DNA from 3 places in the Rhizobium sp. Leaf321 genome. Region 3 is predicted to be linked to each of the others. Evidence: riboswitches for the same ligand, from Rfam matches in the RefSeq annotation. Region 3 holds a riboswitch; each other region holds the start of a gene.

Region 1 (6,624 bases), on a different contig from region 3:
ATGCCGCTGAGTCAGCTCCGAACGTGAACGCATCTAGTTCCCGCCTGTGCCAGATACAAACGCATATCCCGATAGTGGCAATCGGGACTGCCAGCATCACATCGTCCCAACGAACACCGCTGAGATTTCCCATCAGCCAGAACATGACACCCCGAACCTGCTCAGCATTGGCGGATCGTGTAATGATGAAGGACGTCAGAGCATTGAAGAGCTGAGAGCCGGCGATGCCTGAAAGAATGATTAGCCCCGTCGCCTGAATGCCAACACCGCCGCCGGCCGCTCTCGCCAGCATCACAACCAGTACGAAAGAGACGAGCGAACCCGCAAATGCACCTAGCGAGAGTGACAGAAGCCCGCCACCGAGGCCGAGAATGAGCACAGTGACCGCTCCAGTCGAAGCGCCAGCCGAGATGCCTAGAATGTAGGGATCTGCCAGAGCGTTACGGAGCATCGCCTGAAGGACGACACCGGATATGGACAACGACGCCCCGCAGAATGCAGCGACGATTGCGCGCGTCAGTCGGTAGTTCCAGATAATCCCTGCATCGATAGGATCGAGGGCGTAAGACGCACCCAGCATCTTGTTGGCCAATGTCTGGCCAACAAGATGAAGAGGCATGGACGTTTCCCCGACGGTAACACCGAGCGCGATAGCTGCAATGATCAGTAAAATCGATGCAGAGACATAACCGACCCTGCGATAGGTAATCCGCCTCGCCTGTTCGATCGCGATATCGCTCACTGCTTGGCCTTGATGTCTTCCAGGGCAGCAGCAAGCGTCTCGATCCCCGTCGGTATGCGAATGCCAGCGTGCACGGCATGCGCATCTACCACGACGATACGGCCTTCCTTTACCGCCTTCATTCCACGCGTGACTGGGTCACTTTTTAGGTAATCCAGCTTGATCTGGAAATCGTCAGCCGGATAGCGGCGACGCTCCATTCGCGCAATGACGATAACGTCGGGATTGGCCTTGGCGATCGTTTCCCATCCTACAGACGGATATTCCTCGTCGCTCTCGATCACGTTGCGAACACCCAGCGTGTTCATGATGAAGCCGGGAATGCCCTTTCGGCCTGCGACGAAAGGATCGAGGTCTATATCAGCGCTGGAGAACCAGAACACTGCGGACACGTCCTTAAGGTCAAGAGCTTTTGCCTTTTCAGCGGCAGCATCGACCCGGGCACGCAGCTTCTTTGTCAGCTCGTCGCCCTTGTCCTGGACGTCGAAGATCATCGAAAGTTCGTCGACAGCGTGGTAGACCGTGTCGATCGAGAACGGTGTCTTCCGGGCGCCATCGCCACCTGCCAGGTTGTCCTTCCCGATGCAATCGGCCGGCATGGCATAAACATTGATGCCGAGCTCGTTGAACTGCTGGCGGGTGCCGACCACCCCCTGCGGGCCGACATGGACTTCGAACTGTGTGGTGACCAGCTCCGGCTTTTTGGCTGCAATGGCTTCGAACCCGGGATGATTGTCAGCCAAGCGGGGAACCTTCAAGTTGATGTCCTTGAACTCGGGCAGCACGTCATTGAACCACACCGATGTACCGACAACCTTGTCGCTTAGTCCCAGCGCGTAAAGCATCTCGGTCGTCGACTGGCCAACCGATGCGACGCTTTCGGGCGCTGCGTTGAAGGTCAGCTTTTGACCGCAGTTACCGATTTCGAGGGGGTAGGACGTAGATGCGGCATAGGCGCCCGAGCTTGTGAAAAGCAACACGAAAAAGGTGATAGCTGCGTTGAATTTCGTCATAGTTGATCTCCGATCATATGTAAAAAGCCGATCGGGATCGTAGAGACGGCACGGAGACCGCCTGCCTGCTGTCCGACAATAGGAACAGCACGCAATAACGCTGCAAACATCCGCTTCCTCCTCCGGGCACCCCGCCGGCGTTAGTCTATTCAGGTGTCGGCAGGTCTCCTGACTGGCGGGTCGCTGCATCCTCTCGCCTTCCCGAGCACGAATGTGCTCAGTGGCCGATGAAAGGATACTCGCCGCCTACAGTTGCGGGGGCAGTTTCGTTTGACGGATCGCTCCGTCCCGAATTCCCTGTTAGTCCCTTACGGGAACCGACGGCGGCAAGCATACCGCCTTGAGTTTGTTACGCAAGTGCGTATGGAGCCATCAGGACGGCTTCGTCGCGGTCAGCACAAAGTAATCGATCATCCGGCTGCTATCGTCATAGACCTCACCATATGGGTGAGCCTCGAAAAGGTGTTTCCAGGATTTAACCTGAGTGAACCCCTCGTTGTGGAACAACGTTCGAGCATCGACTTCGCTTAGTCCGTTGAAAAACGGCAGCTGCTTGCCAAATTCGGTAGCGCTTTTGTTCTCGCGATGCAGAAACCAGAGACCGTCTGAAAGTAGCAGTGTTCCACCCGGACGCAGGATCCGGCGAGCCAGCACCAGTGCGCCGCACGGGTTTTCCAATGTCCACAGGACATTGCGCATTGTGACAATATCCGCGCTTGCATCGGGAAGATCTGCTTCATCCATGGTGGCTTGAATGAACGACACGTCGAGTTCTCGCATGGCCGCTTCTCGACGAGCGTACGCCAGCATGCCTTCCGACCCATCGACGGCCGTGACACTATGACCGAGTTCGGCCAACACCAACGCGCATGCGCCAGTCCCACAGCCGAGATCGGTGATTAGGCTGGGGGCATCACCAAGTGCTGAAAGAAACATTCGCTTCCATTCGTCATGATGACGAATGTGCGAGGCCGCGCCATTGAACCGGTCTGCGCGCTTATTCCAATGTTCGGACATGGCATTGGCGGTGTTCGGTGCAGCAAGCATTGGTGTTCCTCTCGGCAAATTATGATGGGAATGGCGCTTACTCGTGTAAACGGATCCCTGTAGGGACAACAGCGGATATTGATTTTGATCTCGATGTTGTTGCGCGATCGCGTGGGGAAGATGTCGCACAGATCCAGCTCTTCTCGAATATGATCCGCATCCACGATTTAACGCAGATAGCTCCGACAAGGCACGACCTGAACGCACGGAATCGTACAACAAGGCGCTAAAGCCGGCTATGGATGAGGCAAGCGCTCCGGTCGGCTGAGCGCTTGCCGGGTTAAGAGCAACCTTGTTACGACGAGGGTTCGTCAGTAGCTTCATGAAAGCCTGCCTCGGATACACGACGCTGCCTAATCCAGACATCCCATCAGTCATGACCGGATGTCTGGATAGCCTTGACCGATTAGTGAGCTTTCATTTCACTGACGATCTCGTCTGCCTTCAATGAAGACGGGTAATAAGTCGGCCAGTTGGTGACTTCGTTCAGCAGGGCCGCACGGTCATCGCCCCAGTAGAGGTGGTAATGGTCAGCCTTGTTCGGAGCAATTCCGTGATCGCTGAACTGGATGAACTGAGGAGCACCGGCATCACCGTCTGTCTTCTTGAAGATGAACCGAACGCCGCGATTGCCCTTCTTGTAGGTCAGGATTTCCTTGCCATCATAGGCGTATGTGCCCTTTGACGGCTTGCCGTCCTTGTAGAAGGTCACTGCATCGCCTTCAATCGTGATGCGGTTCACGTCCGTTTTGTATCCGACTTCGTATTCGGCACGGATATCTTCTACGCTTGACGTACCTTTTTCTGCCTTATGCTTCCATACGGGGTCGAGAGTTCCGTCCTTGAGGTAAGGATAGACCGACTGCCAGTCTCCAGCATAGTCAGACAGCGGACGGTCCTTGACTTGGCTGTCTTCGAAGTAACCCTTGTAGATCTGGGGATCGCCATGGCTGTGAGCGTGATCGTGACCGGCATGGCCGTGAGCTTCGCCGTCAGCGTGCTCATGGACCTTGCCGCTGCCACCAGCAACCGCAATGTTGTAGGGCTTGCCTTCAACCTTGATTGTGCCAACCTCCTTGAGTTCGCTCTTGGAGATGCGACGGACCAGTCCGGCATTGGGATCACTCATGACGACTTCATCTCCAGCCATGGCGATACGCGGGCGCGGATCGTTCCAGTGCCCGTCCATGGAATAGGGCTCGGTGACTTTGGCACTCTTGGCAAGCTTGCCATCCAGAACGTCGATCTGATGCAGTGAGCCATCTTCGGTCAACACGTATCCGAAGCGGGCGTTAGCTGGATCGAGTGCGAAGTCAATGCGGCGGAATGGCAATTCGATATAGCGGAAGTTCGGCTCATCTGCGGGATCAACGACGACGAGACCCTTGGCGCCGTAATTGCCGAGAAAGACCTGCATGCTCCTGGCGCCCAGCAACGTGCCGGTTGTCTCACCGCTTGGCAGATCGGAGGGATAGGTCAGCATCTTGGTCACCGGGCCGTCCGCGCTCGCGGTTACAGTCAGAATGCCTTCCTTGCATCCTGCAGCGAGGAAAGCACCGGAGAATGCTTCGCCGTGAATGCCTGTGCAAGATGCGACATTACCTGTGGGCGTGCCGTCTTCCGTCACCGCACGCAAGCCGACGCGGGTCGGTGCAGAATCGCCTTCGACCGGAGCATCGGAAGCGACCGTCGTTACCCAGCCGATTCCGACGGGAGCGGCAAAACCGTGATGAGCTCGGGCCTGCTTCAGCCGTGTCGATTCAATCTCGCCATCGGTTAGTTCGTGCGCATCAACGATCTCGTTATAGCCACCCTTGTCGAAGTTGATGACGACCTTGCCGTCATGGTCGATGACGTGAAACGGGCGTGGGCCGGTCAGGGCTTTTTCTACGGCCGACGGATCGGCAATCTCGATATCGGAATGGTCTCCATGAGAGTGGAGAGAAATGCCGCTATTGATAAAGTTGACGGCATCATTGTCAGATTGAACCGCGACAACGCTGGCGCCTTCATTGACGCTGTAAAGCTTATTTTGGCCGACTGTGTCGAACGTCCAGCGCTTCTCGGGCTTGCTCAGGTCAAACGCCGTGACCTTCGGATCCTTATGGTCGCCGACGAACACGCGGTAAAGTGTTACACTTTCCTCATCATCCTGAGCGAGCGCCGCCGATCCCAGCAAGGCCGTTGATAGCGCCAACGCAGATACGCCTCGGATTAAATGTCTCATTCGTCTCTCCTTTTTACGATATTACATAACATTCAAACAGCGGCTTTTTCCGGCAGTTGGACGGTGACTCAGCCGCGGTTGATCGCAGATGTGAGGGTTTGGACGTTGTGACGCATCATGTCGATGTAGGTCGACGCAGGTTCACCGGCTGGCGACAGGGCGTCCGAATACAAGGTGCCGCCGAGCGTTAGTCCGGCTTCTGAGGCGATCTGCTCAACAAGGCGTGCGTCCGAAATGTTTTCTGCAAATACGGCAGCAGCACGCTTCTCGCGGATCTCACGAATAAGCGAGGCGACGTCTGCGGCAGATGCCTCAGATTCGGTAGAAACGCCCTGGGGCGCTAAGAAGGTCACGCCGTAATCCCGCTCGAAGTAGCGAAAGGCGTTGTGCGCGACAACCGCTACACGCCGCTCTTGGGGGATCGCGCTCACAGCTGCCTCGATCTCCTCGGCAAGCGCCGCCAATTGTTCTGAGTACGCGGTCGCATTTGCTTCGTATGTCGAGCAGCCCTGTGCATCTGCGGCACAGAACGCCTTGGCAATGTTCTGGATGTAGATCTTGGCATTGCCAACCGACTGCCACGCATGGGGATCGTTCGGCGTTGCATGAAAGACCGCCTTTCCGTCGACATAGTGGTAATGGCCACCCGCCGGATCATTCAAGATGTCCGTGCCCTCGGTCATAACGGTCAATTTGGCTTTCGCTTCGCTTGCCTGGATCAAACGGTCCATAAAGCCCTCGAACAGCAACCCGTTTACCAGAATGACGTCCGCCTTGGCCAACGCCAATGCATCAGCTGGCTTTGGTTCGTAAACGTGAGCATCGCTGTTGGCACCAACCAGTGTTCGCAAAGCAATACGCTCGCCACCGATAGCTTTGGCGAAATCGCCGATGATCGAGAAACTGGCGACAACCGACAGCTTTTCCGCATGGGCAAGAGCGGGAACAGCCAATGAGGCGAATATCACAACTGTCATCCTGGCGATGAGCTTACTCAGGTTCTTCATTATATTTTCCAGTGCCGGGGCGGTTCAGGCGCTGCGGTGAGCGCTGCGCCGCAGGTGCGACAAAAGCAGGCCACGAGGGCTAGCGATGACCGAGAAAAAGTAGACAGAACCTGCCGATAACATGACCACTGGTCCTGATGGCAAGGATGCATGGTAAGACAAAAGGAGGCCGACGGCTGAGGAAAACAGCCCGATCGCAACCGACAACAGGCACATCGTTGCAACGCTTTGCGTCCAGAAGCGTGCGCCAGCCGCAGGCAGGATCATCAATCCGACCGCGAGCAAGGTGCCAAGCGCCTGGAAGCCAGCGACAAGATTCGTCACGACGAGACCAAGGAAGAGGAAATGGACCGGCGAGCCCAGGCGTGACACAGAACGGAAAAACAAGGGGTCCATACATTCAGCCACCAGCGCCCGTCCAAAAAGTCCGAGAGCACAAAGCGTCATCACCGACACCATGGCGATGAGGATCAAGGCATCATTGTTCAGCGCCAGGACCGTTCCGAACAGGACGTGCATCAGATCGACGCTTGAGCCCCGCAGAGAGACCATGAGGACACCAAGCGACAGGGAGATCAGATAAAAGGC
Region 2 (6,624 bases), on a different contig from region 3:
GGACGCCGGGTCGCCATCATCGGCCGCGGCCAGCTCGTCGGGCGCCCGCTTGCCATGCTCCTCTCGGCCAAGGGAATCGATGCGACGGTGACCCTGCTGCATAGCGGCTCGCGGGATATCGCCGAGGACGTCAGGCGCGCCGATATCGTCATCGCCGCCCTTGGCCAGCCGGGTTTCGTCACCGCAGACATGGTCAAGCCCGGCGCAGCCGTCGTCGGCGTCGGCATCAGCTATGGCACAGATGGATCGATGGTCTCGGACGTCGCAGCCGATGTCGCCGAGGTCGCAGGCTGGGTGACCCCGCCGCAGGGTTCGGTCGGCGCGCTCACCCGTGCGATGCTCTTGCGCAACCTGCTGCAGATCGCCGCCGACTAGACTGGTTCACATCAGGAATTGGATATGCAGCCGGCCGTGATGCGGCGATGTCGAGACATGGGCTTCAACGCCGAATACGTCGGCGATCATCTTCTCGGTCAGAATATCGGTGGGCGAACCGCAGGCGACCAGGCGTCCTTCGGAAAGAACGGCGATCACATCGCAGAACCGGGCGGCGAGGTTGAGATCATGGATCGCGACGACCGTCGTCAGCGGCAGCTCCGAGACAAGCCGCAGGATGTCGATCTGGTGCTGGATGTCGAGATGGTTGGTCGGTTCGTCGAGGATCAGCACCGACGGCGACTGTGCGAGCGCCCGGGCCAACTGCACGCGCTGACGCTCGCCCCCCGACAGCGTATGCCAGAACTGCTCGCGGCGATCATCCAGCCCGACGCGGACCAGAGCCTCGGTCACGATCCGGTCGTCCTCTTGCGTCCAGGGCGACAGCGCCGACCGGTATGGCGTGCGTCCAAGCCGGACCACGTCGATGACGGTGACATTTGCTTCGGTTGCCGAATGCTGTTCGACAACGGAAACGCGCCGGGCGAGCTCGCGTCGTGCGAAACCGCTCATCGGCTTTCCGTCGAGCGTGACCTTGCCGGCGGCGGGCGCCCTCAGACCCGCCAGCAGTCGGATCAGTGACGACTTGCCGGAACCATTAGGCCCGATCAGCCCGAGCGTCCGGCCCTCATCGACCGAAACCGTGACGCCATCGAGGATGACCTTGCGTCCGGCAAGCCAGCGCACGGCAGTTGCGGCCAGGACCGGGGCGGATACGGGATCGGATGTCATGCGACCCTCCGTGCCCGATAGAGAATGACGCAAAAGAAGGGAACACCGACCAGCGCCGTCACCACCCCGATCGGCAGGATCTGCGGTGCGATGACGATGCGCGAGACGATATCGGCGAGCACCATGAACAACGCACCGATCAGCGCACAGGCAGGCAGAAGCCGGATATGGCCGGGACCGACGATAAACCGGGCCGCATGCGGAATGACAAGCCCGACAAAGCCGATCGCCCCCACCATGCTGACGATCGTCGCTGTCATCAGCGCCGTGACGAGCAGCAGCACCACGCGGACCCGTCGGACCGCGATGCCGAGCGACCGCGCCGCATCCTCGCCGAAGGTAAACGCATCGAGCGCCCGCGCATGCCAGATGCAGACGATGAGCCCGATGGTCACGACCGATGCGGCAAGCGTCACCTCCGGCCAGCGGACTCCTGCCAAGCTGCCGAGCAGCCAGAACATCACGCTGCGCGCCTGTTCGGCATTGGCAGACGTCGAGACGATGTAGGAGGTGAGCGCATTGAACAATTGCGAGGCGGCAACGCCGGCCAGAATGGTCCGGTCCGCCGTCTGGCGTCCGCTCGACAGCATCACCACGAAGACAAAGGCGATCAGCGCGCCGGCAAAGGCCCCGGCGGAAAGCGAGATCGCGCCCGCGCCAAAGCCGAGCAGCATGACGCTGACCGCACCGGTCGATGCTCCCGCCGAAATGCCGAGAACGTAGGGTTCGGCAAGCGAGTTCCTCAGCAAAGACTGCAGGATCGCCCCCGACAGCGCCAGCCCAGCGCCGCAAAATGCCGCGACCAGTGAGCGCGACAGGCGGTAATCCCATATCACCGCTTCCTGGATGCGCGGCAAGGCCACGGCCGTAAAGCCGAGCCGGTTCGTCACCGCCGCAATCGTCGTCCCCATGGGAATGGTCATCTCACCGATCGCCACACCGGCGACGATGGCGACGAGAAGCGCCGATAGCACCAGGAACACGCCTGCGGCACCCAGCGCCCAGCGTCCGATACGGGATCGCGTCACTTGGGGCGCCTGGGCAGGTCGGGCAAATTCGCCTCATCGACGATGGCGGAAACAGGGAAAGACATCATCTCCCGCCGCACCCTAGTTCGCAAGTCCGAAGGACTGGATGCCCCGGGCGAGTGTCTCGATGCCCTCGATCGTGCGGATGGTCGGGTTCATCGACTGGGCGTCCATCATCACGAAACGCTTCTTTCTCACCGCATCCAGCTGGCTGACGACGGGATCGGTTTCGAGGAACTTGATCTTCACCGCCGGATCGTCAGCGGCATAGCGGCGACGGTCCATGGTGGCGACGACGATGACGGACGGGTTGGCCTCAGCAATCGTTTCCCAGCCCACCAGCGGCCATTCTTCTTCCGTCGTCACTACATTGCGAGCGCCGATCGTTTGAAGGATGTAGGCCGGCGCGCTGTTCTTGCCGGCGATAAAGGCGTCGCCCTTGGTTTCCTTGCTGGAGTACCAGAAGACGATTGGCAGGTTCTTGATCTCCGCGCCCTTGATCGATGCGACGGCTGCGGCTTCGCGCTGTTTCAGGTCTGCGATCAGAGCGGTGCCCTTGTCCTCGACATCGAAGATCTTCGAGAGCTCTGAAATCTCGCGGTAGATCAGGTCCATCTTGAACAGTTCGTTGCGAACGCCATCGCCGCCGTCGGCATTGGTCTTCGCGACGCAATCGGCGGGCGAGACATAGGTGTTGATGCCGAGATCGGAAAACTGCTCGCGCTTGCCGACCGATCCCATCGGCCCGACATGCCACTCGAACTCGGCAGCGACCAGATCTGGTTCGAGACTGACGACCGATTCAAAGCTCGGGTCGTTGTCAGCAAGCCGTTTGATCTTCGCATCAACTCCGGCATAGGGCGCAAGCACCGGCCCGACCCAGACCGCGGTGCCCGCCACCTTGTCGGCCAACCCGAGCGAATAAAGCACTTCGGTCATGCCCTGACCGATCGAGACGATCTTCTCGGGCGCCTTGTCGAACGTGACGGGGCGACCGCAATTCTCGATCGTCAGCGGGTAGCTGCTCGGTGCTGCAAACGCCAATGTGGGAAGTGCCGCAACTAAGGCGGCGATAAGCCCTGATTTCATGTCCTGTCCTTTAATGATCGGAAAAAAGGGCAGGACGACCTGAAGCCGCATCGCGGCTCGACGTCGACATGGCGCACGAGCGCATTGCTTGCGTCATAATCATCTCCCTGCCGGAACCCCTCGTCCGGTGTTGGTTGTCCATGCCACGGCAGGTCTCCTGACTTGCGGCTCGAACGCCTTCCATCGCCTTCCCGATCGGATGATCAGTGGTATCGATGGCTGGCTCGCCGCTTACAGTTGCGAGGGCAGTCGCGGACTTGGCCCGAAAGCCTCACCGCATTCCCTTTTCATCTGCGATTGCAGAACCGTAGCGCCCCAACTGATAGGGAACACGCCGGTGCTTGTCCAGAGCGATCCCCGCGCGATCTCTGCCGTTGCCGAGCGTAATAGTATAACATACCAATTTACGCAACGGTCTATTTTGGATTGGTCGCGACCTTCGTGAGGCGCTCAATTCAGGGATGCTGTAGATTAAATTGCGATGACATCGCCCTCACCCTACTCCTGCCTCTTTGGCCTGACAGCGCTCTGGTCTATGACCGTGCGGACAGATAGCCTGCGGGGCGATTCGCCGTCCTTCTGGTATGGGACGACCGGAAGGAGCTGAAGGAGACGAAGATGACGGATATTAAGAGCGGCTTGACCGAATTGAAACCGCAGATAACCGTGATCGGTGTCGGAGGCGGTGGCGGTAACGCGATCAACAACATGATCACGGAAAATCTCCACGGCGTGGAATTCATCGCCGCCAATACGGATGCCCAGGTTCTGGCGACATCCAAGGCGTCGCGCCGCATACAGCTGGGTGCGCAGGTGACCGAAGGTCTCGGTGCTGGCTCGCTGCCGGATATCGGCCGCGCGGCCGCCGAAGAATCGATCGACGAGATCATGGATCATCTCGCTGGCTCGCACATGTGCTTCGTCACCGCCGGCATGGGCGGCGGAACCGGAACGGGCGCAGCCCCCGCGATTGCACGCGCGGCACGCTCTGCCGGCATCCTGACGGTTGCGGTTGTCACCAAGCCCTTTTCGTTCGAAGGGCATCGCCGCATGAAGACGGCAAACGAAGGCATCGAGGCCCTGCGTGAGGCCGCCGACACCGTCATCGTCATTCCGAACCAGAACCTGTTCCGCATTGCCGACGCCAAGACCAGCTTTGCCGACGCGTTTATGATCGCGGACCGCGTGCTGTTTTCCGGCGTCAGCTGCATCACCGACCTGATCGTCAAGGAAGGCCTGATCAACCTCGACTTCGCCGACGTGAAATCGGTGATGAAGGGCATGGGTCGTGCGATGATGGGAACCGGCGAAGCCTCCGGCGATGGCCGCGCGCTGATCGCTGCCGAAGCCGCTATCGCCAATCCGCTGCTCGACGACATCTCGATGAAGGGCGCCAAGGGCGTGCTCATCTCGATCTCAGGCGGTACCGACATGACACTGTTCGAAGTCGATGAAGCTGCGAGCCGCATCCGTGACGAAGTCGAAGCCGAGGCCGACATCGTCGTCGGCGCGATCTTCGACAAGAACCTCGACGGCAAGTTCCGCGTGTCGGTCGTCGCAACTGGCCTCAACGGCAACCAGCAGGGGTCTTCATCCCCGACTGCGCAGTACTAAGACCAGTCTCAGCAAATAAAAAAACGCTCCGTGGACATCCGCGGAGCGTTTTTTGTTTGTCGGATCCGAAGAAATCAGCTTCTCGGCTTGAGGTTCTCAGGATCGTAGAGCGGCTTGTAACCAACCGCTGCGACTTCCACCGGGAACGCCTCGTTGAAATAATCCACCGTCAGTTTCCGGCCGACCTGGCAATGCGACCAAGGCAGATAGGCGAGCGCGATATTCTTGCCGATGGTCGGGCCGTAGGCGATCGAGGTCGTATAGGAACGCCGTCCAAGGTCGTCGATTAGAACCTCGCCCGTGTCAGGATCCATCACCGGCAGCGAGCCGACCGGATAGCGGGCGACACCGGACGCATCGACATTGTCGGTCATCAAGAGCGTGCAGAGCATCGCCGGCTGATGGTCGCGGGCCTTGTATTCGAGATGCTTCGCCTTGCCGCAAAAATCGGCTTCCTTGACCTTTGGACGGGCAAGATCCGCTTCGATCAGGTTGTACTGGGTCAGGAGATCGCCGTTCTGCAGGCGCAGGCTCTTTTCCATGCGGCGTGAGTTGGCATAGGTCTCGACGCCAAAGGCCATCACGCCGGTGGCGCGCAGCGCGTCCCAGACGGCAACGCCGTCTTCGTATTTCATATGCAGTTCCCAGCCCTGCTCGCCCACATAGGAGATGCGGAACGCCGTGACATGCTTGCCGGCGATCTCGATAGGCTTGATCGCGGCGAAGGCGAAGTTCTCGACATTAAGACCATTGGGGTCGGCCACGACCTTCTTCAGCGTCTCGCGCGCGTTCGGGCCCCAGATGCCGATGGTGATGTACTTTTCCGAGACATCGGTAATCGTGACGTCGAGCCCGCGATCCTGCGCGACACGCTTCATGTAGAGCAGGTCACGCGGCCCTGCATCCGCGCCGTTGACGAGACGGCCGCGGTCAGCCAGACGGAAGACGGTGAAATCTGCCCGCACCATGCCCTCGTCGTCGAGGAAGTGGGTGTAGATACCCTTGCCGATATTGCCGTCGCCACCGATCTTGGCCGCACACAGCCATTCGAGCAGCTCGACATGGTCGGGCCCCTCGATATCGACCATGTGGAAATGCGACAGGTTGACGATGCCGCAATCCTCGCTCATCGCCAGATGCTCGGCATTCGACACGCGCCAGAAGTGGCGGCTGTCCCACTCGTTTTCGCGCTTCGGCACCCGGTCGCCGTATTTCTCCAGCAGATGCTCGTTGGCCGCGTAGCCGTGGGCACGCTCCCAGCCGCCGAGTTCCATGAAGTAACCGCCGAGTTCCTGTTCGCGGTCGTGGAACGGCGAACGCTTGGCGCCGCGGCCCGTCGCATAGGGTTCGCGCGGATGAACGGCCGGGAAATAGATCTTTTGGGCCGCCTCAAAGGTGCGCCCCTCGATGAACTCTTCCGTCAGCTGATGCGGATAGAAGCGCGCGTAATCAATCGAGTTGTGGTCGATCTCGGTGCGGCCGTCGGTCATCCAGTCGGCGATCAGCTTGCCATAGGCCGGGCCGTCCTTGACCCATATGGCAACGCAGTACCAGAGCCCGCGCACCTTCTGGCTTTCGCCGCAGGAGGCACCGCCGCCGGCCGACACCTGCAAGAGGCCGTTGAACGAATGCCCTTCGTTATAGCCGAGTTCGCCGAGGATCGGCGTCAGCTCGATCGCCTTTTCCAGCGGCTCGATGATCTGTTCCATGTCGAGATCGCGCTGCG
Region 3 (6,624 bases):
AACCCTGATAAGTTCGACCTCCGGCTCCGCTTCCAGTGGATCGAGATCGTCGAAATTGGAAATATGCGGCAGGATCGGCACTGCGATGCGCACCTTTGCACCGGGCTTGCGCGCAAACGACTGGGTCAGGCCGAGCGCATCTTCTGCCGGCAGGAGAGCGGCATCGGCGAAATGCGGCAAGAGGCCGATCGACTGCCAACCGGTAAATGAACCGATCATCCGCATGCCCTCGGCAAACAAGGCCGGATCGCCGCGAAAGCGGTTGACGATAAAGCCGTGGATCATGGCCGCGTCAGAGGCATCGATGACGAGTTTGGTGCCGGCGAGGCTCGCGATCACACCGCCCCGGTCGATATCGCCGATCAGAACCACCGGCACATCGGCAGCGCGGGAAAAACCCATATTGGCGATGTCGTTCTGACGAAGGTTGATTTCGGACGCGCTACCCGCGCCTTCGACCAGAACGAGGTCTGCCCTGGCTTTCAGGATCTCGAAGCTCTCAAGCACCCGCGAAAGCAGCCTCGGCTTCAGAAGCTGGTATTCTGCAGCCTTGGCATTGCCCTCGACCCTGCCCTGCACCACCACCTGGGCCCCGACTTCGCTCTGGGGCTTCAACAGAACCGGGTTCATATGGACGCTGAGCGGCACGCCGGCAGCCCGTGCCTGCAAGGCCTGCGCCCGGCCGATTTCTCCGCCATCGGCGGTGACCGCTGCATTGTTGGACATGTTCTGCGGCTTGAAGGGGAGAACACTTAAGCCACGCAGCGTGAAGACCCGGGCAAGCCCGGCAACGACCAGCGACTTGCCCACATCCGAGCCGGTCCCCTGAAACATGAGAGCGCGAGCCACCACGCGTCAGAACTCGATGCCGGCCTGGGCTTTGACGCCGGCCTTGAAGTGATGCTTGACGAGCGTCATCTCGGTCACCAGATCCGCCGCCTCGATCAGAGCCGGCTTCGCGTTACGTCCGGTGACGACCACGTGCAGATCCTCCCGGCGCGCCTGTAACTGGGCGACGACCTTGTCGAGATCGAGATAATCGTAACGCAGCGCGATATTGAGTTCGTCGAGAATGACGAGGCCGATCGTTTCGTCCGCCATCAGTTCGAGTGCCATCCCCCAGGCCTTCTCGGCAGCGGCGATGTCGCGCTTGAGATCCTGGGTTTCCCAGGTAAAGCCCTCGCCCATCGTGTGCCAGGCAATGCGGTCGCCGAACACAGCAAGCGCCGGCTGCTCGCCGGTCGACCATGCGCCTTTGATGAACTGCACGATGCCGACGCGGCGGTTGTGGCCAAGCGTGCGCAGTGCCAGCCCGAAGGCCGCCGTCGACTTGCCCTTGCCGGAACCGGTATGGACCATGAGGAGACCCTTCTCGACGGTCTTTTCCGCGACTTCGGCATCCTGAACCGCCTTGCGGTTCTCCATTTTGGCGCGGTGGCGCTGCTCGGTGGTCTGATCGATTTCCTTCAACGGACTGCAAGCTCCTTGGACGTGGTCGAAATGTCCTCACCAGCACGAAAACGCTCGCGAATGACGCCGGAAAGCGCTCCGAGAATGGCCCAGAAGACGAGGTTCGTCGCGTAGACGGCATTGACGAACCGCGCATGCAGTTCGATCGGCACCGCGGTTTCATGGGTCGGCGGCAGTGGTGCGCCGATGATGTGCGGAGCAACCAGCAGGACGACCGCCAGAGCCGCAAGAAGGGCGGAACGGGTATAGGCAAGCAGCCCGAGGGCCAGGGCGGTGCAGACTGCCGTCGCGATCCACCAAATCTGCCTCGGTCCGAGTTCGGCGACGGGCATGCCGGGAAGTTCCGGCGGCAGGCCGAGGCCGGGTGCAAGGCTGACGGTGAGGAAGCCGGCAATGCCGAACATCAACCCGCCGCGCCATCCGCCGAACCCGCCGAGTGCTTCGGCGATTGCGATAGCAACCAGCGCAAAACCGATTGCAGAAAGCGCATTGGCCGCAGCCGTGTAGGTAAAGCGCTCGATCCCGTCGGCAGGCGACCATGCCTCTTCGGCATAATCATGCCCGGCAGTATCAGGAGCAGCAGCATGGCTATGCCCTTCGCCGTTGCCGCCGGCGTGTTCATACGTCTCTGCCGCAAGGATAAGCGGCACGACGGAAAAGCTTTGCATCACGGTCATCAGGAGCCCGGACAAAAGCCCTGCGATCACCGCCGTGAGGACGATGTTACGAAACAGCGACATTGGGGAAATTCCTCTTAGTGGCAGGGGAAGGCCAGCGAGTGGCGCGTATCGTGGGCTGCGTTGTGCACGGCCTCGATATGCGAGAAGCCGACAAAACCGACGATGAACAGGCCGAGTATGGCCGTCATGCCAAGAGGAATGATTTTCGATGCGGAAACGCTGGCTGCACCGGCAGCAGAGTTCGTAACCATGGACGTCGTCTTTCTGCCCTCCACCCGAGGGCTTTCACTGTGCCTATCGTCTCCGGCAGGTCTCCTGGCTCGCGGATCGAACGCCTCTGACCCGCCTTCCCGGATTCCTCCAGTGGCATGTTGAGCAGAGACTTTCCGCTTACAGTTGCGGGGGCAGCCGCGGGTTTGACGCCAAGATGTCGTCGCACCGCATTCCCTTCGATGAGCCCTCTCGGGCACCAAAGACAGGGTCACTATAGACGGTTTCCCCAGACGGGCAATCGCCTTTGCGACATTGACACTGCCCTGCGACAAGGCTTAGGTGACTGCGATACGGTCCCTTGCCGGCAACGGTAGGGGCTAAGAGAGAATGCGGTGCGAACCCGGGATCGTCTTTAAGATTCCATGGTTCAATGCCGCGGCTGCCCCCGCAACTGTAAGCGGCGAGCCATCCTGCCACTATGGCCACTGGAGAAATCCGGGAAGGCAGGCGGATGGTGACGACCCGCGAGCCAGGAGACCTGCCGTTCGAAAACGTGCCTTTCCGGGCGGGGTGCTCCGGTAAAGCTTCTTTCACTCTGCAGGATTGGCTTGCCTTCCTGTCGTGCACCCCGATGTTATTGGCTTGGGCGGTAGTGCGACACGATGGTGATTGACGAACGAAAAGACGAGCGCGATGCGTCCGCAGACGGCCTTGCCGGCGAGCCGGATGTGACGATTTTCGTCTGCACCAATTGTCGCGAGGCATCCGACAGCGAAGCGCGCCCGGGCATCGGCCTGATGGCAGCACTTCGCGAGGCAGCTGCCGGCAAGCCGCTTTCGGTTAAACCCGTGACCTGTCTCGCCAACTGCGAGAAAAGCCCAAGTGCTGCCTTCAGACATCGCTCCGGCTGGTCCTATGTCTTTGGTCATCTGTCGCTCGACAATGTCGAGGACATCGTGACCGGCGCGATGATGCTGGCTGATGACGAGCGCGGTTTACTTCCCCTTCGCGGCCGCCCCATGTGCCTTCGCGGCAAGGGCATGACGGCCCGCATTCCCCCATTCCAGCACCACGAGGACCTGCCTTCATGAGCGTTTCATTCGACCGCGTTCCCTGCACCGTGATCACCGGGTTTCTCGGTGCCGGCAAGACAACGCTGATCCGTCACCTGATCGAAAACCTCAAGGGCAAGCGGCTCGCGATCATCGTCAACGAGTTCGGCGATGTCGGCATCGATGGCGACGTGTTGAAGAGCTGCGGCATCGAAAGCTGCCCTGATGACAACATTATCGAACTTGCCAACGGCTGCATCTGCTGCACCGTCGCCGACGACTTCGTTCCGGCGATCGACCAGATCCTGGCCCGCGAGCCCCGCGTCGATCAAATCCTGATCGAAACCTCGGGCCTTGCCCTGCCGAAGCCGCTCGTCCAGGCCTTCCAGTGGCCGGATGTGAAGGCCCGCGTCACCGTCGATGCCGTCATTGCCGTGGTGGATGGTCTGGCGCTCGCCCAAGGCCGCGTTGCCGACGATCACGAGGCACTGGAAGCGCAGCGCAGCCAGGATAGCTCGATCGACCACGACGACCCGGTCGAGGAAGTGTTCGAAGACCAGATCGCCTGCGCCGACATGATCGTACTGACCAAGACGGACCTTCTCGACCAGGCTTCGCTTGCCGCCGCTAAGGGCCGCGTCCAGGCGCATCTGCCGCGCGCGGTCAAGATCGTGCCGGCCGCAAACGGCGCCGTCGATCCGAGCGTGCTGATCGGTCTCGGTCTTGCCGTCGAGGACGATATCGAAAACCGCAAGACGCATCACGATGACCAGCTGGATCACGATCACGACGATTTCGACAGTTTCGTCATAGATATTCCAGCCGTTGCCGATGCGGACGAACTCGCTGCCCGCATTTCCGCCACGGCGGAAGCGGAAAACGTGCTGCGCATCAAGGGTTTTGTCGACGTTGCCAACAAGCCGATGCGCCTTCAGGTGCAGGCGGTCGGTTCACGCGTGAACCACTATTTCGACCGCGCCTGGGGTGCAGGCGAGACCCGACAGAGCCGCCTCGTCGTGATCGGCGAAAAGGGCATGGACCGTGCGGCGATCGAAAAGATGCTGGCGGCATAAGAGGTCTGTAGAAGGAAAAGGATGCATATTCTCGCCACCACTTCGTCGTCGCTTGACGACCTGATCGAGCCGGTCGACCTCAACCAGTCGCCGGCAGATGTGGTGGTGCTGTCTTTTTCCGGCAGCGACTTGAACGGCATTGCAGCGGGTTGGAGCGATGGCAAGGCGAGCCTCTGCCTCACCAATATTTCCGACCTGCGCCATCCGATGTCCGTCGACCTGTGGCTCGAAAAGACCGCTGCCCATGCGCGCTTCATCCTCGTGCGCATTCTAGGCGGCTATGATCGCTGGGCCTATGGCGCCGATCAGCTGTCGCGGCTGGCGAAGCGCAAGAAGATCCCGCTCGCGATGCTGCCGGGGGAATGCAGCATCAGCGACGACCGCCTGGCCGCTGCCTCGACCGTGCCCGATGCGATGCTGATGGACGTTCTCGCCTTCTTCCGCGAAGGCGGCCCGGACAATATGCAGCTTCTGGGGCGCCGCCTGGATGCGCTCGCAAGCGGGGACACGCAAAGCCTGCCGACCGCGACGCCGATGCCGAAGCGCGGCTTCTACAAGCCCGGCCACGGCATCTCGACCGCCGATGAGCTTACTGCTGGTTTCCCGCCCGATGCGCAGCGGCTGCCGATTCTGTTCTATCGCTCCACCTTGCTTGCCAATGATGCAGCACCGATCGACGCGATGTACGAGGCGCTGGCCGCCCGCGGGTTCGCACCGATGCCGATGTTTGTCGGCGGCTTGAAAGATGCCGACACCATCGGCTTTGTCGAACAAGCGATCGCAGAGCTCGATCCGGCGGCCATTCTCACCACGACAGCCTTTGCAAGTGCGACCGACGCCAACGGCGAGACGATTTTCGACCGCTCAGGGATTCCCGTCTTCCAGCTGGTGACTGCAACGACACGGCGCGACGGATGGGTGGAAGGCCGCCGCGGCCTCAACCCTTCCGATCTCGCCATGCATGTCGTGCTGCCGGAACTGGACGGCCGCATTCTTGCCGGCGCGATCTCGTTCAAGGCCGGCGACAAGACGGCCGATCTCATCAACCAGCCCGAACCGGACCGTATCGAACACGTCGCAGACCGGATCGCCGCCTTCCTGGCGATGAAGACCGTGTCCCGGGCCGAGCGAAAGCTCGTGATCCTGATGCCGGATTATCCGAGTGCGCCGGGCCGCACCGGTTATGCCGTCGGTCTCGATGTGCCGCAAAGCGTTCTGACGATCCTCAGCACGCTATTGACAGCCGGCTATTCTATTTCGGATATCCCGCAAACCCCGCGCGCGCTACTGGATCTCCTTGCCGCCAGGACGGCGCAATATCCGCTGGCAACCTACAGCCCTTCAGCTGGCATTGATTCCGCCTGGGGCGAACCCGCGATGGACGCGGATCTGGAAGACGGCGCCTACCGTTTCCGTGCCGCGCAATTTGGGAACGTCACGGTGGCGCTTGCCCCGGAACGTGGTCGCGATGCCGACCGGCGCACTGACTATCACAGCCCCGACCTGCCGCCGCGCCACGCCCTGAATGCCTTCGGTCAATGGATGCGTGATGGCGTTGGCGCCCATGCGATCGTTCATGTCGGCGCCCATGGCACGCTGGAATGGCTGCCGGGAAAGACAGTGGCGCTGTCGAAAGACTGCTTTCCGGAGCTTGTGACCGGCGGCCTGCCGGTCATCTATCCCTTCATCGTCTCCAATCCCGGCGAGGCGGCGGTTGCCAAGCGGCGCATTTCCGCAGTCACCATCGGTCACCTGCCGCCGGTTCTGGCCGGTGCAGGCCTTTCGGTTGAGCAGACGAAACTCGAGCTGCTGGTTGACGAATACGCGCAGGCCGACGGGCTGGACCGGCGCCGACGCGACCGGCTGGCGAAACTGATCGTCGAGACCGCGAGCGACTGCGGATTGGCATCCGAGGCCGGGATCACAGGGGATGACGACCCCGATACCGCGCTCAGCCGAATCGACGCGTTTCTCTGCGACCTCAAGGACTTCGCCATCAAGGACGGCCAGCACGTGTTCGGCGAAATCGCCGCCGGCGATGACGATCCGCTGCGCATCGCCAGTGCCGGCACCGAAATGCAGGCACTGCTCGATGCTCTCGATGGCCAGCATATCCGCCCCGGACCATCGGGCGCG

Evidence for each region. Region 3 has a riboswitch for cobalamin ahead of ASF70_RS01740 (CbtB-domain containing protein). Riboswitches for the same ligand answer to the same signal wherever they lie in the genome.
Region 1: linked by a shared signal. The riboswitch ahead of ASF70_RS02800 (ABC transporter substrate-binding protein) and the one ahead of ASF70_RS01740 (CbtB-domain containing protein) in region 3 are both predicted to bind cobalamin.
Region 2: linked by a shared signal. The riboswitch ahead of ASF70_RS21180 (ABC transporter substrate-binding protein) and the one ahead of ASF70_RS01740 (CbtB-domain containing protein) in region 3 are both predicted to bind cobalamin.

The regions. Positions count from the first base shown of each region.
Region 1 is NZ_LMOF01000004.1:32,741-39,364, reverse strand. It holds gene ASF70_RS02805 (iron ABC transporter permease) at 1-709, opposite strand, end outside; gene ASF70_RS02800 (ABC transporter substrate-binding protein) at 739-1,755, opposite strand; cobalamin riboswitch at 1,896-2,092, opposite strand; gene ASF70_RS02795 (class I SAM-dependent methyltransferase) at 2,128-2,802, opposite strand; partial or broken gene ASF70_RS24800 (metal-binding protein ZinT) at 3,209-3,787, opposite strand; gene aztC (zinc ABC transporter substrate-binding protein AztC) at 5,098-6,036, opposite strand; gene aztB (zinc ABC transporter permease AztB) at 6,061-6,624, opposite strand, start outside.
Region 2 is NZ_LMOF01000008.1:845,319-851,942, reverse strand. It holds gene ASF70_RS21195 (tetrahydrofolate dehydrogenase/cyclohydrolase catalytic domain-containing protein) at 1-375, shown strand, start outside; gene ASF70_RS21190 (ABC transporter ATP-binding protein) at 382-1,167, opposite strand; gene ASF70_RS21185 (iron ABC transporter permease) at 1,164-2,195, opposite strand; gene ASF70_RS21180 (ABC transporter substrate-binding protein) at 2,277-3,284, opposite strand; cobalamin riboswitch at 3,414-3,609, opposite strand; gene ftsZ (cell division protein FtsZ) at 3,903-4,898, shown strand; gene ASF70_RS21170 (FAD-dependent oxidoreductase) at 4,973-6,624, opposite strand, start outside.
Region 3 is NZ_LMOF01000003.1:21,861-28,484, forward strand. It holds gene ASF70_RS01725 (cobyric acid synthase) at 1-852, opposite strand, end outside; gene cobO (cob(I)yrinic acid a,c-diamide adenosyltransferase) at 856-1,470, opposite strand; gene ASF70_RS01735 (CbtA family protein) at 1,467-2,210, opposite strand; gene ASF70_RS01740 (CbtB-domain containing protein) at 2,225-2,401, opposite strand; cobalamin riboswitch at 2,438-2,639, opposite strand; cobalamin riboswitch at 2,698-2,924, shown strand; gene ASF70_RS01745 (DUF1636 family protein) at 3,026-3,454, shown strand; gene cobW (cobalamin biosynthesis protein CobW) at 3,451-4,488, shown strand; gene cobN (cobaltochelatase subunit CobN) at 4,510-6,624, shown strand, end outside.